2 regions of the Stenotrophomonas sp. TWI587 genome follow, and region 2 is predicted to be linked to the other one. Evidence: riboswitches for the same ligand, from Rfam matches in the RefSeq annotation. Region 2 holds a riboswitch; the other holds the start of a gene.
The links. A riboswitch is a leader RNA that binds a small molecule or an ion and turns the genes downstream of it on or off. The one in region 2 is predicted to bind cobalamin.

Region 1: linked by a shared signal. The riboswitch ahead of btuB (TonB-dependent vitamin B12 receptor) and the one ahead of metE (5-methyltetrahydropteroyltriglutamate--homocysteine S-methyltransferase) in region 2 are both predicted to bind cobalamin.

The regions. Positions count from the first base shown of each region.
Region 1 covers NZ_JBDJMW010000006.1:280,698-288,779, forward strand. Annotated here, with positions in the region: gene ABE464_RS12495 (PLP-dependent aminotransferase family protein) at 1-1,223, shown strand, start outside; gene bioD (dethiobiotin synthase) at 1,227-1,910, opposite strand; gene ABE464_RS12505 (GAF domain-containing protein) at 2,030-2,512, shown strand; gene ABE464_RS12510 (TfoX/Sxy family protein) at 2,509-2,880, shown strand; gene ABE464_RS12515 (histidine phosphatase family protein) at 2,918-3,496, opposite strand; cobalamin riboswitch at 3,649-3,881, shown strand; gene btuB (TonB-dependent vitamin B12 receptor) at 4,005-5,846, shown strand; gene gph (phosphoglycolate phosphatase) at 5,960-6,610, opposite strand; gene ABE464_RS12530 (LysR family transcriptional regulator) at 6,695-7,597, opposite strand; gene ABE464_RS12535 (NAD(P)H-binding protein) at 7,693-8,082, shown strand, end outside.
Region 2 covers NZ_JBDJMW010000004.1:115,414-123,495, forward strand. Annotated here, with positions in the region: gene ABE464_RS08130 (FAD-dependent oxidoreductase) at 1-692, opposite strand, end outside; gene ABE464_RS08135 (acyl-CoA desaturase) at 694-1,653, opposite strand; gene ABE464_RS08140 (anti-sigma factor) at 1,744-2,538, opposite strand; gene ABE464_RS08145 (sigma-70 family RNA polymerase sigma factor) at 2,535-3,101, opposite strand; gene ABE464_RS08150 (hypothetical protein) at 3,172-3,954, opposite strand; cobalamin riboswitch at 4,075-4,308, shown strand; gene metE (5-methyltetrahydropteroyltriglutamate--homocysteine S-methyltransferase) at 4,522-6,819, shown strand; gene ABE464_RS08160 (epoxyqueuosine reductase QueH) at 6,890-7,579, shown strand; gene pncA (bifunctional nicotinamidase/pyrazinamidase) at 7,632-8,082, shown strand, end outside.

The sequences.
Region 1 (8,082 bases), on a different contig from region 2:
CCCGTCTGCCCGAACCCACGCAGTCGCTGCGCCAGACGCCCTCTCCACCGACCGCACCGGCGCAACACGCGATGATGGCGCGCGTGCTGGCCGCGCAGCTGCAGCCCGGCATCGTGGATCTGGCGTTTGCCGGGCCGCGCGGCAAGCGCTTCTATCCCGGTGCGCAGCTGGCCCGCAGTACCGCACAGGTGCTGCGCCGTGCCGCCACCACGGTGGAGACCTACGCACGTCCCAACGGTGCAGCACGGCTGCTGACGCAGATCGTGCAGCGTGGCCCACGGCTGGGGCTGCACACCACCACGGACCGGGTGGTGCTCACCCATGGCGCGATGGAAGCCCTGCAACTCGCGCTGCGCGTGGTGACCCAACCTGGCGATGCGGTCGCGATCGAAGCGCCCTCGTACTTCAACATCTACCCGCTGCTGCGCAGCCTGGGCCTGCGTGCGATCGAACTGCCCACCCACCCGCGCGACGGGCTCGATCTGGATGCGCTGGAGGTCCTGCTCGACGCCGGTGGCATCGCCGCGATCATGGCAATGCCGACCGTACACAATCCACTCGGCGGCAGCATGCCGGTGCCGAACAAGCAGCGCCTGGCCGCGTTGGTGAACCACTACCAGGTGCCACTGATCGAAGATGCGGTCTACGCCGAACTGCAGTTCAAGGAACCGCTGGAGCCGTTGGCCAAGAGCTTCGACCGCGATGGCTGGATCATGGTGTGCAGCGGGTTCTCCAAAACGCTCGCCCCGGACTACCGGATTGGCTGGCTCGATGGTGGCCGCTTCGCCGCCGATATCCAACTGCTGAAGTTCCACTCTTCCGGTGCCGAATCACGCCTGCTCGGCGACGCGGTAGCCGCATTCCTGGAGGCCGGCAACTACGAACACCATCTGCGCGGGCTGCGCCGGCTCTACAGCGACCAGGTCAGTCATGTGCGTGGCCTGATCGCACAGCATTTCCCGCCGGGCACCTCGGCCACCCAGCCCACCGGGGGCTTCCTGCTGTGGGTGGAGCTGCCGGCCGCGATCGATACCGGGGAGCTGTTCGAGCAGGCCCTGGCCGAGGGCGTGGTGTTCATGCCCGGCCAGGTTTACTCACGCGGGGCGCGTTACCGGCACTGCCTGCGCCTTTCATGCTGCCAGGAACTGGACGAGCGTTTCGTCGGTGCCATCGCCACGGTGGGCCGGCTGGCCACCGCGCTGCAGGCGCGCGCGGCGACCTGAGGCTCAGAACACCAGACGGTCTGCCAGACTGGCCGGGGCCGCGCCCGGCGCATACGGCAGGCGCCCCCAGCATGGCATCGGCAGCCGCGCGGTGAGCAGTGCAACGTTCTCGTCGCGGCGTGCCATGGTGGGATCCACTTCGTTGGCGATCCAGCCGATGCAGCGCGCGCCACGCGCGGCAATCGCCTCGGCGGTGAGCCGTGCATGGTTGAGGCAGCCCAGCCGCAGCCCGACCACCATCACCACCGGCAGCTCCAGCGCCTGGACCAGATCGCTCTGGTCCAGCGTGGCCGACAGCGGCGCCAGCCAGCCACCGACGCCCTCCACCACCACCGTGTCCGCACTGGCGCGCAGCCGCGCGAACGCGGCCTGGATCGGCGCCAGCGACAGTTGCACGCCCGCCTCCGCCGCGGCGATCTCCGGGGCCAGCGGCTGCTCCAGCGCAAACGGGTTGAGGTCGGCATACGCGGGCAGCGGCAGGCTGGCAGCCATCAGGGCGGTGGCATCCTCGTTGCGCAGGCCCTCGGGCGTACGGTCGCAGCCACTGGCGACCGCCTTCATGCCCACCGCGGTGCCGCCGTGCCGGCGCAGGGCGTGCAGCAGCACACAGCTGCTGAAGGTCTTGCCGATGCCGGTATCGGTACCGGTGACGAACAGGGCGGCGGGACGCGGCGCAGGCAGGGACATGGGGACGACCGGGAGCGGAAACGCGGCATTATCCGCGCTTACGGCGGCGCTGCGATGCGGTCCGCTGCGTTCTGCCCGGCCCCGGCGCAGTCGGGCGTTGCGCTTGGTAGACTGCGGCCATGTTCGATACTTCCACGCTCACCGGCAGCAAGCCGGAACAGTACGGCCAGCTGCTGGCCCAGGCCCGCGCCCTGGTGCACGGCGAGCGCGACCGCATCGCCAATGCGGCCAACCTGTCTGCGCTGGTCTACCACGCCCTGCCGCACCTGAACTGGGTCGGCTTCTACTTCTTCGATGGCAAGGAGCTGGTCGTCGGCCCGTTCCAGGGCTTGCCCGCCTGCGTGCGCATTCCGCTCGACAAGGGCGTGTGTGGCGCTGCCGCCTCGCAGCGGGTCACCCAGCGCATTGAAGACGTGGACGCGTTCCCGGGCCATATCGCCTGCGATTCGGCCTCGCGCTCGGAATTGGTCGTGCCGCTGATCCACAACGGCGAGCTGGTCGGCGTGTTCGACCTGGACAGCCCCTCGCTGGCGCGCTTCGATGCTGAGGACCAGGCCGGTCTGGAAGCGATCGCGGCCGTGTTCGTCGAGGCACTGGGATGAGTGGCGCCAAGCTGCGCAACATCGGCCCGAAGAGTGCAGCATGGCTGCGTCAGGTCGGTCTGCGTACGCCGGAAGACCTGCTGGCGGTCGGCGCCGTCGGTGCCTTCGTCAAGGTGCGCCGCGCCGGCTTCAAGCCGAGCTTGAACCTGCTGTATTCGCTGGAAGGCGCACTGCAGGACTGCCATTGGCAGGAGCTGCCGGAAGCACGCCGCACCGTGCTGGTGGCCGAGTACGAAGCCATCATCGCCGACCAGCCGCTGAAGAAGGCGCCGCCCGCCTCCGGTCCGGTCTACGACCGCACCGTGGAGCATCGCGACGATGACGGCGACGAAGCACCGCCGTTCGAGACCGACGACGACGAGCGCTGATCCGCGGGTACCGATGCACCGTCGGTACCCGCGCGCTTCACACCTGCTGCAGCTCCAGCAGCTCACCCCACAGTTGATCGTCCTGGCGCTCCACGCGCAGGCGCAACCGCGTGCCGTGATCGATGCGCAGTGCCCAGCACATCGCCATCGGCAGGCCGCATACCTGTGACAGCACCATCCGCAGCGGTCCGCCGTGGCTGACGATCAGCGTTGGTACCGGCTCGGGCTCATCCAGCAACCGATGCAGGCCGCGCGCGATGCGGCGCTCGAAGTGACCCCAGCTTTCGCCATGCGGCGGCGGGTTGGCGTGCGGGTCCAGATGGAAGGCTGACAGCGCATCCATCGGCAGCGCCTCCAGCGCGAGCCCGTCCCAGTCGCCGAAATCCAGTTCTTCCCACTCCTCATCGGCCTCCACGTCCACCGCGTGGGGCGCGGCCAGTGCCTGGGCGGTCAACAGCGCTCGCTGCCGTGGCGAAGACAGCACACGCTGCCAGGACAACCCGGCGTAGCGCGCGCACAGGGCCTCGGTCGCACCCTCGTGCAGCGGCGGATCGGTGCGCCCATCGAGATGATCGTCGCGGCCGGTGCTGGCGTGGCGGATCAGATCGAGGATCATGCCCGGCCCCATCTGCGACCCGCTGCGGCCGGCCAGTGCGGGTCACGGGCGTCGGTGCCGGGGTGCTGCAACCACGTTGGGGTCATGGAGTTCACATCGAAAAAGCGAGGCGCATTCTAACCGGTGCGCTCCACCGGCCCGGCCGATGGCTTAGACTGCGCCCACTTTCAGGTGACCTGGGGCTGCAACGCCGCCAGGTTGAAACGGGAAGCCGGTGACGCGTCAGGCCCTGTGCCACGCCGCCACTCCGGCGCTGCCCCCGCAACGGTAAGCGAGGAAACACCAGGCAACACGCCACTGTGCTCCGGCATGGGAAGGCGCCTGGCACGATGGCACCGCCATCGGCCCGCGAGCCCGGAGACCGGCCTGGAAGACGACTGGTTGCGATGCGGCGGGCATGGCGGCGGCAAGCAGGCGCCTGCGCGCGTCCGCCCACCGTCGAACACCCCTGCAGCGCGATCATCCCCACCCCTTGCCGCGCGGGCGTGCGCGGTGCATGGAGTCATCGATGAAGCTGCAAACCCGCGTTCTTTCCCTGGCCGTGCTGTCGGCCCTGCCCCTGCTGGCCTCCGCACAGGACGACGCCACCGCGCTGGACCAGGTGCTGGTCACCGCCACCCGTACCCCGATCGCCCTGCAGGACAGCATCTCGCCGGCGCAGGTGATCGACCGCGCCGAGATCGAGCGCAGCCAGGCGCCTTCGCTGCAGGATCTGCTGCGCGGCCGTGCCGGCATCAACCTCAACAACAGCGGCGGCCTGGGCAAGCAGAGCTCGCTGTTCCTGCGTGGCACCAACTCGGCCCACACCCTGGTGCTGATCGATGGCGTGCGCATCAACACCGGCGATCTCGGCCTGGCCATGATCCAGGACCTGCCGCTGGCGCAGATCGAGCGCATCGAGATCGTGCGAGGCCCGCAGTCCAGCCTGTACGGCGCCGATGCGATCGGTGGCGTGATCCAGATCTTCACCCGCCGCAACGCCGGCCAGTTCGCCCCGCACCTGCAGCTGGGCGGTGGGAGCAACGGCCTGCGTGAGGCCAGCGGTGGCTTCGGTGGCAGTGGTGAGCGTGGCTGGTTCGGCACCGACATCGCCTACCAGCACACCGATGGCATCAACGCCTGCCGCGGTGACGCGGCCACGTTTGCCGGCTGCGGCGCCGATGAGCCCGACCGCGATGGCTACCGCAACCTCTCCATGAGCCTGCGCGGCGGTTACGCGCTGACCGACACGCTCAGCCTGGAAGGCACCGCGCTGCGCGCCGAAGGCGAGAACCATTACGACGGCTACTACAACTACTCCGAGACCCTGCAGCAGGTGCTCGGTGGCAAGCTGCGCTACACGCCCAGCGAGCGCTTCAACCTGACCGTGAACGTTGGCCGCGCCGACAATGAATCGGACAACTTCAACGGTGATACCTGGCTGGGCAACGCCCAGACCCACCGCGACAGCGCCTCGGTGCAGGCCGATATCGGCATCGCCGACGGCCAGCTGCTGAGTGCCGGCGTGGACTGGAGCCAGGACAACCTGGACGGCAGCAGCGCTGGCTATCTGGTGGACAGCCGCGACAACACCGGCTTGTTCGTGCAGTACCAGGGCCGCTTCGGCGCGCACCACCTGCAGGCCAGCGTGCGCAACGATGACAACGAGCAGTTCGGCAACCACACCACCGGCAGCCTGGGCTGGGGCCTGGAGCTGGGCAGCGGCTTCCGCCTCAACGCCAGCTACGGCACCGCGTTCAAGGCCCCGACCTTCAGCGATCTGTACGATCCGTGGAGCGGCGTGCCGACCCTGGATCCGGAGAAATCCAAGAGTGCCAACCTCGGCATCACCCAGCAGGGCGACGGCTGGCGCTGGGGCCTGGATGTGTACGAAACGCGCATCGATGACCTGATCACCTACGACGCCACCACCTTCATGATGTCGCAGGTCGAAAAGGCACGCATCCGCGGCGCCGAACTGACCGGTGCGATCACCGTCGCCGGGTTCGACCTCAACGCACAGCTCAGCCACACCGACCCGCGCAACCGCACCGACGGCAGCGCACAGTTCGACAACTGGCTGGCGCGCCGCGCACAGAACACCGCGCGTCTGGACGTGGACCGCCGCTTCGGTGACTTCCGCGCCGGCCTCACCGCCAACGGCGCTGGCAAGCGGTACGACAATGCGGCCAACACCGTGCGCCTGGGCGGCTACGGCACCGTGGACCTGCGCCTGGAATATGCGCTGACCCGCGACTGGTCGGTATTGGGTCGGGTCAGCAACGTCTTCGACCGCGACTACGAAACCGTCGCCTGGTACAACCAGCCCGGCCGCGAGTACCGCCTGAGCGTGCGTTACCAGCCGAAGTAAGCGCGCGGGGCGGCGGCACCACCGCCGTCCCACCCTCGATAGGTGCCGACCCTCGGTCGGCACGCCCCATCATCGGTAGGTGCCGACCGTTGGTCGGCACGCGCCTCAACGCGTTACAGCCTCAGCAATTCCCGCAGATCATCCACCACGGCTACCGCCTCGACGTTGTCCAGGTCCAGCCCGCGCGGATAGCCATAACGCACCAGCGCCACCGGCATGCCCGCATCCACGGCCGCGCGATAGTCCGTGATCGAATCACCCACCATCAACGCTGCCTCGACGGCCACGTTGAAGTGCGCCGCGATGTGCCGCAACGGCGCACCACTCGGCTTGCGCTCCGGCAGGGAATCCCCGCCGAGCACGAGCGCGAATACACCCTGCAGACCGAAATGCTGCAGCAAGGGCGCCACCAGCGCCGACGGCTTGTTGGTGCAGATCGCCAGCGTCACCGAACGTTCGCGCAAGGCGGCCAACGTCTCGCTCACGCCATCGAACAGACGTGGACTGCGCAACAGGCACGCTTCGTAGTGCCGCATGAAGCCGGGCATCACCTTGTCCAGATCGATAGCACTGCCGGCTGCAGTAAACGCCTGCTCGACGAGCCGTCGCACGCCATCACCGATCCACGTCAATACCGTCGTCTCGGGCACGCGCGGCAACTGCCAGTCTTCCAGCGTGCGGTTCAGTGCCTCGGCGATATCGGCCGCGCTGTCCACCAGCGTGCCATCCAGATCGAACACCACCAACGGATACGGATACGACAAGGCGACACTCACTTCAACGACGTGGGGGCCCATTGTACGGCGGCGCCAGCGCGTCTCCGCTCATGCACCGTTGACGCCAGACGGTCAGAGCAACGCCAGAAACTGCGGGCTGCTGAAACGCTCCACCAGGAAATCCAGGAAACTGCGCATGATCGTCGGCAGCTGCCGGCGCGAGGCGTATACGGCGTACAGACCCAGTAGCTCCACCTCATGGTCCGGCAGCACGGCAACCAGTTCCCCCGTGCGCAGCAGCGGTGCGATCTGATACATCGGCAGCATCGCGATGCCCGCACCGGCGCGCACCGCTTCGAGCAGCAGCGATGCCTCATTGGCACTGATGTTGCCACCCACCGCCACCGCGATCTTCCGTCCCTCACGCTGCAGATGCCACACGCTCTTGCCGACGTAGTGGTGGGTCAGGCAGTTGTGCGTGGCCAGCGCGTCGGCCGTGGTCGGCGTGCCGCGCTCGGCCAGATACGCCGGCGCCGCGCACAGCACCGAGCGGCACTGCGCCAGCGGACGCGCGATCAGGCTCGGGTCGATCGCACGCGAGATGCGCACCGCGATGTCCACGCGCTCCTCCACCAGGTTGACCACCCGATCCACCAGCAGCAGTTCGACGCGTGTAAGCGGATGCCGTTTGACGAACTCGGCCACCGCCGCCGCCAGATGGCTCTGCCCAAACGAAACGCTCGCGGTGACCCGCAGCAGGCCATGCGGCTCGGGGTTGTCCGTGGCCAGCTCCCCGCGCAGCTCATCGCCGATGGCCAGCATCTGCCGGAAGCGCAGCAGCGCCGCCTCCCCGGCCCCGGTCAGGCTGATCCGGCGTGTGGTCCGGTGCAGCAACCGGGCGCCCAGCCAGCGCTCCACCTCGGCCAGATAGCGCGTCACCATCGCCCGCGACATCTCCAGCGCGTCAGCGGCAGCCGTCAGACTGCCGCGCTCGGCCACCTCAACGAACACGTTCATGGCGGTCATCCGGTCCATTTGATCGATCCGTGCAACAAATTAGGCCGTTATACGCGGTTTTTCGTTCGATTCCAGAGGCATACGCTGGCCTTCCTTCCTCAACGGACCTCCCCATGAAAATCGCTCTCGTTGGTGCCACCGGCAACATCGGCCGTGAAATCGCCCGCCAGGCCCTCGCCCGCGGCCACCAGGTCACCGCAATCGTGCGCCGTGAGACCGACCTTCCCGCCGAACTGGACGGCGCACAGCTGGCCGTGGCCGCGCTGGACGACACCGACGCCCTGGCGGCTGTGATCGCCGGACACGACGTGCTCGCCAGCGCCTTCGGCCCGCGCCCGGGCGATGCCCCGACCACGGTGACCAGCACCAGCGCCGCTCTGGTCGCCGCTGCGCGCCAGGCCGGCGTACCCCGCTTCATCATGGTAGGTGGCGCCGGCAGCCTGGAAGTCGCCCCCGGCGTGCAGCTGGTGGACACCGAGGGCTTCCCGGATGCCTACAAGCCG
Region 2 (8,082 bases):
AACACCGGGCACTCCAGCCGTTCGCGGACCTGCCAGCGGCGGCGCAGCGCCTCGACATACCGCGCCGAGCCGCCTTGGACCACGCGCCACGGCGCGCGCCCGGTCATCTGCAGCATCTGGTGGTTGGCCATGAACTGCACGAGGTAGCGCGCCGGGAAGGCGGCCAGGCTGGCCGTCGGCGACGACCACAGCGCCGAGGCCATCGGCAGCAGGTGTTCGTCGATGAAGGTACGGCCATAGCCGCCATCGGCCAGGAAATCGCCCAACGAAGGGCCCTCATCGTCGCTGTCCAGCAGCGCCGGTGCCTCGCGGTAGAACCGGCGCAGGTCGCGCAGCATGCCCCAGAAGCGTGGCGAGACCAGATTGCGACGCTGGCAGAACAGCGTGTCCAGCGAGGTCGCGTTGTACTCCAGCCCGCTGCGCTCGCTGTGCACCGAAAAGCTCATCGTGGTCGGCTGCGAAGCCACACCCAGCTCATCGAACAGGCCGGTCAGCAATGGGTAGTGGGCGGGGTTGAACACGATGAAGCCGGTGTCCACCGCCTGCGTGCGGCCATCGACCTCCACCTCATGCGTATGAGTGTGGCCCCCCAGGTAGTCGTTGGCCTCGAACAGCGTCACTTCGTGCTGCTGGCTCAGCCACCACGCACTGGAGAGGCCGGCGATACCCGATCCAATCACGGCGATCCGCATGTCAGTGCTCCGCCTTGGCCAGCACCCAGGCCGGCACGGGTTTGAGGTCACGCACCAGGCCGAGCGCGGCCATCGCACGCAGGCCATACCAGGTGACATCCACTTCCCACCAGTAGAAGCCCTGGCGGGCAGTCCCCGGGAAGAAATGGTGGTTGTTGTGCCAGCCTTCGCCGAAGGTCAGCAGGGCGAGCCACAGGTTGTTGCGGCTGTCGTCACCGGTATTGAAGCGCTGGCGGCCGAAGCGATGTGCCAGCGAGTTGATGGTCACCGTGGCGTGGAACAGCACGACGGTGGAGATGAAGAACCCCCACACCAGCATCTGCCCACCGCTGGTGCCCCACGACGGCGCGACGCGCTCCAGCAGCGCGCCCAGGCCGAACAATGCCGCGGCCAGCGCGACCGGCACCAAGGTGTCGAAGCGGTCCAGCCAGCGCAGTTCCGGGTACCTGGCCAGATCGGGAATGCGCGACCAGTCGGTGCGGAAGCCTTCCACCGTGAGGAACCAGCCCATGTGGCTCCACCAGAAGCCATGCACCGAGGGCGAATGCGGATCGGCGGCGGTATCGGTATGACGATGGTGATTGCGATGATGCGCGGCCCACCACAACGGGCCGCGCTGCACGCTGGAGGCGCCGATCAACGCGAAGATGAACTGCACGGCGCGCGACGTCTGGAAGGTGCGGTGGGAAAAGTAGCGGTGGTAGAAGGCGGTGATCGCGAACATGCGCACCGCGTACAGCGCGACCGCCACGCCTACCGCGACCCAGGACACGCCTACCCAGATCACCGCCAGGCAGGCCAGGTGCATCGCCGCGAACGGAATCGCACGCACCCAGTCCACGCGCTGCGGCTGGTCCGTCGCAACAGCCGCATCCGTGCTGGTGTCGAACCAGCGCAGCAACGTCGCCCAGCGACGTGGCTGTACGGTGCGTCCTGCGTCCGGGGTGGGGATGTCCGACATGTCTCGCTTCTCCTGAGGCGTTAACAGGAGATACGGCAGGGCGTGACGTTTGGATGCACGGATCCGGAAAAAAACCGCGGACGCGTGCGATTACAGGTTGGCGATGTCGCCCTTGGCGATGATCGGGCCGGTCGGAATCCCCTGCGGCGCACCGCTTGACGGTTCCAAGGTGATCGCCAGCACCGAGCCATTCACGAGGGCATCACGCAGCGAGTCCGGCACGGCAACGGTATGGGCGCGATCGATCGACACCAGACCCAGCGAGCGCGGCGCGCCGCCGGCCGGGATCAGCCACAGCTCCGGTGCACGGCCTGCCGCATCAGCGGCAGCAGGTACCGGCACCATCAGCACCTTGCCCTGGGCCCTGTCGACGGAGGCCAGCCACCCGGGCGTGCCATCGTCGTGCAACAGCGGTGTGACCGGCTTGGTAGCCTGCTCCGGCTCGGCCGGGAGCGTCGGTGGGGTCGGCGCGATCGGCGTGACCGCCACCGGCGTCGGCGCAGGTGCGGTGGGCTCCAGATCGCGCCGACTGAACACCGCCACCAGGGCCAGCGCGGCGGCCAGCGCGGTCATGCCCTGCCAGAAGCCGGTGCGCTGCCAGACCCGGGGCGAGGCGATCGTTGCTGCGGGCCAGCCGAGCGAGGTGCGGATGCGGGGCCACAGATGCGCAGGCACCGCTTCACTGCCAAACGATTCAAGCAACGGCGCGAGGCGGTTCTCCCATTGCGTCACCAACCGCGCAAAGCCGGGATCGCCGGCGAGGCGGCGTTCCACGTCGATACGTTGGGCGGCATCAAGCACCCCCAGCACGTATTCGCCGGCCAGGATGTCGGCGCTCGGCGGCTCGCCGTCGTCATGCAGATCGTGGAGGTCGCGAACGTTCATCGTTCCAGGCACACCCGCAGTTGACCCAGCCCGCGGCGGATCCAGCTCTTCACCGAGCCCAGCGGCGAACCAATGCGGCGCGCGAGTTCTTCATAGCTCGCACCATCGAGGAAGGCCAGCCGGATCAAGGATCGACGGCGCGGTTCCAGGCGCTCCAGACAGTCCTGCAGGCGCTCGTGGTCGGAGGCCTGCTCGGCGGCATGCGCAGGCTGTGGGGCGAAATCGGGAATCTCCTCCGCCACGGAGAGGTCATCCAGCGCGCGCGGCGGCGCGGCCCGCAGGCGGTCGATCGAGCGGTTGCGGGCCATCATCGACAGCCAGGTCATGGCCGCCGCCTTGGCGCGGTCGAACTGTGCCGCCTTGTTCCAGACCGTGGTGAAGACGTCCTGCAGCACCTCTTCGGCATCGCCGCGGTCGCGCAGCACATGCAGGCAGATGGCGAACAAGCGTCCCGATGACAATTGGTAGACCGATTCGAACGCCTGGCGATCACCGCCGGCGACGCGGACGAGCAGCTCGTCCAGACGGTGTGATGCGGCAGCGGCGGCGTCCAGCTCGGGCATTGCAGGCTCAATGTCGATAACGGGCGTATCGGCATCCTCCCTGCTCCCGCCGCTGCCTGCAAGGGGGCGCTCAGGCACCGCATGTCTTCACCAGCGGCTGCGTACGCGCGGCGGACAACTCGGCCGCAGGCGTGGCAACGGGAGCCGCCGGAAACTCGACCCGCACCTGCGGGTACTTGCCCTTCTCATCGCGCACGTTGCCGGTGCCGGTGAACTGCAGCAGCCGCTGGTCCGCAGTGGCATAGACCAAGGTGACCGGGGGCACCGCGAAACCGAACCACGCATCGAGCTTCATCTGCAGCTGCTCGGCCGGTTGACCCTGCCACGTCACCGCGCCGGTGCGTTGCAGTTTCAGTGGCACCAGGCGCTGACGGCTGGGCAGCAGGAACTGGAACGCCACGCTCTGACCGGCCTGCAACGCAGCCCAATGGCTGCGCACCGCCGCGTCGAAACCGGCATCCACCACCGCGCCCGGCGGAACCGCGATCGCGCGGCTGAACGTCGGTGCCTGCGCGCTGGCGCGGACCGATACCTGGCGGGTGGCGGCACCGCCGCGCACGCCTTCCTGATAGCCATCGCGGCCATCGTCCAGGGTGAAATCCGGCGTCTGCGGGCTGCCCTGCGGGGTCATCCACTTGCGCGCGAAGGGGCGACCGTCGCTGCAGCGGTACAGCACCAACCGCGACTGGGCGCTTGCCGGCCCCTGCAGCCAATGGGTCTCGCGGTAGAGCAGGCGCCCATCGGCGGTAGCGTACGCGCGGCCTTCCTGGCGCTGCACGGTCTGATCGGCGGCACCTACGGGGGCGGCGATCACCGACAGCAGCAGGAACAGGCAGGACAAGGGCTGGCGCATGGGAGTCCAAACGGGCGGGCTTGCAGGGAGATACGCAGTTGGCAGTGGTTTGGATGCAGTGGGGAACAGATCGAGCGCGCACCTCCGCCTGCTCCCCTTGACCGACGCCTCAAGTCGGCCTACCTTGTGCTCGCCGAAGGTATCCATCGCTTCATGCAGATGAAGGGATGGATTTAAACGGGAATCCGGTGAAGGCGCATCCCGCGCCCATTCCGGAGCTGCCCCGCAGCGGTGAATGGAAACGACTCCTGCCAACAGCACTGGGCCTTAGCGCCTGGGAAGCGGCAGGTACTAGGTGGGCGTTCGCGCCCGTGTCCATCAGCCCGAATACCGGCCCCGGCCGGAGGACATGACCGTCCTCCGATTCGACCTGGAACGTCCGCGGGGAGGTTGCCGGGGCCTGCCGCCATGCCGCCTGCCTGGCGCTGCCCCCGTGCGTCCGCTTCACGGCATCCGGTTCGCCCGCGGGGGCGAAGGTCGCTGGCGGGGCGGAACGGGCTGCAAGGCCCCGGACGGCGCGCGGTTCCTTCGTTCCTCAATGCCCCTACGCAATGAGGACACGTTCCAATGACCACTGTTACCAACCTGGGTTTTCCACGCATCGGCGCCAAGCGCGAACTCAAGCGCGCGCTCGAAGCCTTCTGGTCCGGCGAAAGCACCGCCGCGTCGCTGCAGGACACCGCGGCCGAGCTGCGTGAACGCCACTGGCAGCTGCAGCGCGAGGCCGGCGTGGATGTGCCGCCGAGCAACGACTTCAGCCTGTACGACCAGGTGCTGGATGCGGCCTTCCTGTTCGATGCTATCCCGACCCGCTACCGCGCGCTCGCCGATGCCGAGCCGCTGAGCGGCTACTTCGCGATGGCGCGTGGCCTGCAGCGCGATGGCATCGACCTGCATGCGCTGGAAATGACCAAGTGGTTCGACACCAACTACCACTACCTGGTGCCCGAACTACATGCCGGCCAGACCTTCGCGGTGCGCGGCGACAAGCCGCTGGCCGAGTACCGCCAGGCCAAGGCGCTCGGGATCGAGACCCGTCCGGTACTGATCGGCCCGGTGACCTTCCTGCGGCTGTCCAAGACCACCGACGGCAGCAACGCGCTGGACCTGCTCGATGCGCTGCTGCCGGTGTACGTGCAGCTGCTCGGCGAACTCAAGGCTGCCGGCGCGGCGTGGGTGCAGCTGGACGAGCCGCTGCTGGTGCAGGACCTGGACGAGGCCACACGTGCTGCCTTCGAGCATGCCTATGCGGTGCTGGCCCAGGCTGCCCGCCCCAAGGTGCTGGTGGCGACGTATTTTGGTGCGCTGGAAGACAACCTCGCGCTGGCCGCCTCGCTGCCGGTCGATGGTCTGCATGTGGATCTTGTCCGCGCGCCGGAACAGCTCGATGCGGTGATCAAGGCGCTGCCCGCCGGTCGCGTGCTGTCGGCCGGACTGGTCAACGGCCGCAACATCTGGCGCACCCACCTGGACAACGCCCTGGTGCTGGCGCGTTACGCACACGGTCATGTCGGCAGCGATGCGCTGTGGCTGGCGCCATCGTGTTCGCTGCTGCATAGCCCGGTCGATCTGGACCACGAAAAGAAGCTCGATGACGAACTGCGCAGCTGGCTGGCCTTCTCCAGGCAGAAGCTCGGCGAGCTGCGCGTACTGGCCGACGCGATCGATGCACCGGCGCGTGCCGAAGCACCACTGGCCCACTCGCGTGCGTGCATCGAATCGCGCCGTCGTTCGCCGCGCGTGCACAACCCGGCCGTCGCCGCGCGTCTTTCCGCGCTGACCCCGGCCGATGCACAGCGCCACAGCCGCTACCCGCAACGCCACCTGGCCCAGGCCGCCGCGCTGAAGCTGCCGCGCTTCCCGACCACCACGATCGGTTCGTTCCCGCAGACGCTGGAGGTGCGTGAGGCCCGCGCCCGCAACAAGTCCGGCAAGCTCTCCGATGCGGACTACGATGCGTTCCTGGCCACCCAGACCGAGCACTGCGTGCGCGTGCAGGAGCAGATCGGGCTGGACGTGCTGGTGCACGGCGAGTTCGAGCGCAACGACATGGTGGAGTACTTCGGCGAACAGCTCGATGGCTTTGCGTTCACCAAGAACGGCTGGGTGCAGAGCTACGGCTCGCGCTGCGTGAAGCCGCCGGTGATCTTCGGCGATGTGACCCGTCCGCAGCCGATGACGGTGCGCTGGTCACAGTACGCGCAGTCACTCACCCAGCGGCCGATGAAGGGCATGCTGACCGGCCCGGTGACGGTGCTGCAGTGGTCGTTCGTGCGCGATGACCAATCGCGGGCGGACACCTGCCGCCAGATCGCGCTGGCGCTGCGCGATGAAGTGACCGATCTGGAAGCGGCCGGGATCGGCGTGATCCAGATCGACGAGCCGGCGATCCGTGAAGGCCTGCCGCTGCGCCGCGCGCAGTGGCGCGAGTATCTGGACTGGGCGGTGGAAGCGTTCCGGATCAGTGCCAGCGGCGTGCGCGATGCGACCCAGATCCACACCCACATGTGCTATTCCGAGTTCAACGACATCATCCACTCGGTGGCTGCGATGGACGCGGACGTGATCTCGATCGAAACCTCGCGCTCGCGCATGGAGCTGCTGGATGCCTTCGTGCGCTTCCAGTATCCCAACGAGATCGGCCCGGGCGTCTACGACATCCACTCCCCGCGCGTGCCGGACAAGGCCGAGATGCTGGCGCTGCTGCGCAAGGCCGCCGAAGTGCTGCGTCCCGAGCAGATCTGGGTCAACCCGGATTGCGGCCTGAAGACCCGTGGCTGGCCGGAAACCCGTGCCGCGCTGGAAGCGCTGGTGGCCGCCGCGCGCGAACTGCGCGAGGAAACCGCGGACGCCAACGCCGCCTGATCTTCCCTTTGTAGACCGCCCCAAGGACCCCATCGCCGCCGTTGCCGGCGGTGGGGTCGACGAGAGACGCATGACCCCGACCCACCTGACACCCATCGACCGCCCCACCCTGTCCCTGCCCGACGGACACACCCGACTGCTGCTGCATTCGTGCTGCGCGCCGTGCTCGGGCGAGGTCATGGAGGCGATCACCGCCTCCGGCATCGACTACACGATCTTCTTCTACAACCCCAACATCCACCCGGTGAAGGAGTACGAACTGCGCAAGCAGGAGAACATCCGCTTCGCCGAGAAACATGGCGTCCCGTTCGTCGACGCCGACTACGACACCGACACCTGGTTCTCGCGTGCGCGCGGCATGGAGAACGAACCCGAACGCGGCATCCGCTGCACGATGTGCTTCGACATGCGCTTCGTGCGCACTGCCCTGTATGCGCACGAGAACGGCTTTGCGGTGATCAGCAGCTCGCTGGGCATCTCACGCTGGAAGGACATGAACCAGATCAACGACTGCGGCCACCGCGCCGCCGCGCACTACCCGGGCATCCAGTATTGGGACTACAACTGGCGCAAGGGCGGCGGTGCCGCACGGATGGTGGAGATCAGCAAGCGCGAGCAGTTCTATCAGCAGGAATACTGCGGCTGCGTGTACTCGCTGCGCGACGCCAACCGCCACCGCCGCGAGACCGGCCGCGAGCGGATCAAGCTGGGCGTGCTGTACTACGGCGACGGGACCTCGAAGCAGGGCGACGCCGACTGACCGTTGCGGGGGCGTCGGCTAGACTGGGCGCCCCCACCGCCGTGAAGCCGCCATGAGCCGTTACCCCGCCGATGTCGCGTTGGTCGTGATCGACCTGCAGCCGGACTTCATGCCCGGTGGCGCACTGGCCTGCGTGGACGGCGATGCGATCGTGCCCGACATTGCCGCCCTGCTCGCCGAACGCCGGTACGCCACCGTGGTGGCGACCCAGGACTGGCACCCGGCCGACCACGCCTCCTTCGCCAGCCAGCACCCGGGGCATCTCCCGTTCGAAGCGATCCTGCTGCACGCCCAGCCGCAGACCCTGTGGCCGGACCACTGCGTACAAGGCAGTGACGGTGCGGTGCTGCACCCGGGCGTGGACTGGACGGTGGCCGACCTGATCCTGCGCAAGGGCACCCGCCGCGCGGTGGATTCGTACAGTGCATTCCGTGAGAACCATGGCCCTGACGGCACCCGCCCCGCGACCGGTCTGGCCGGCTGGCTGCACGAACGCGGCATCC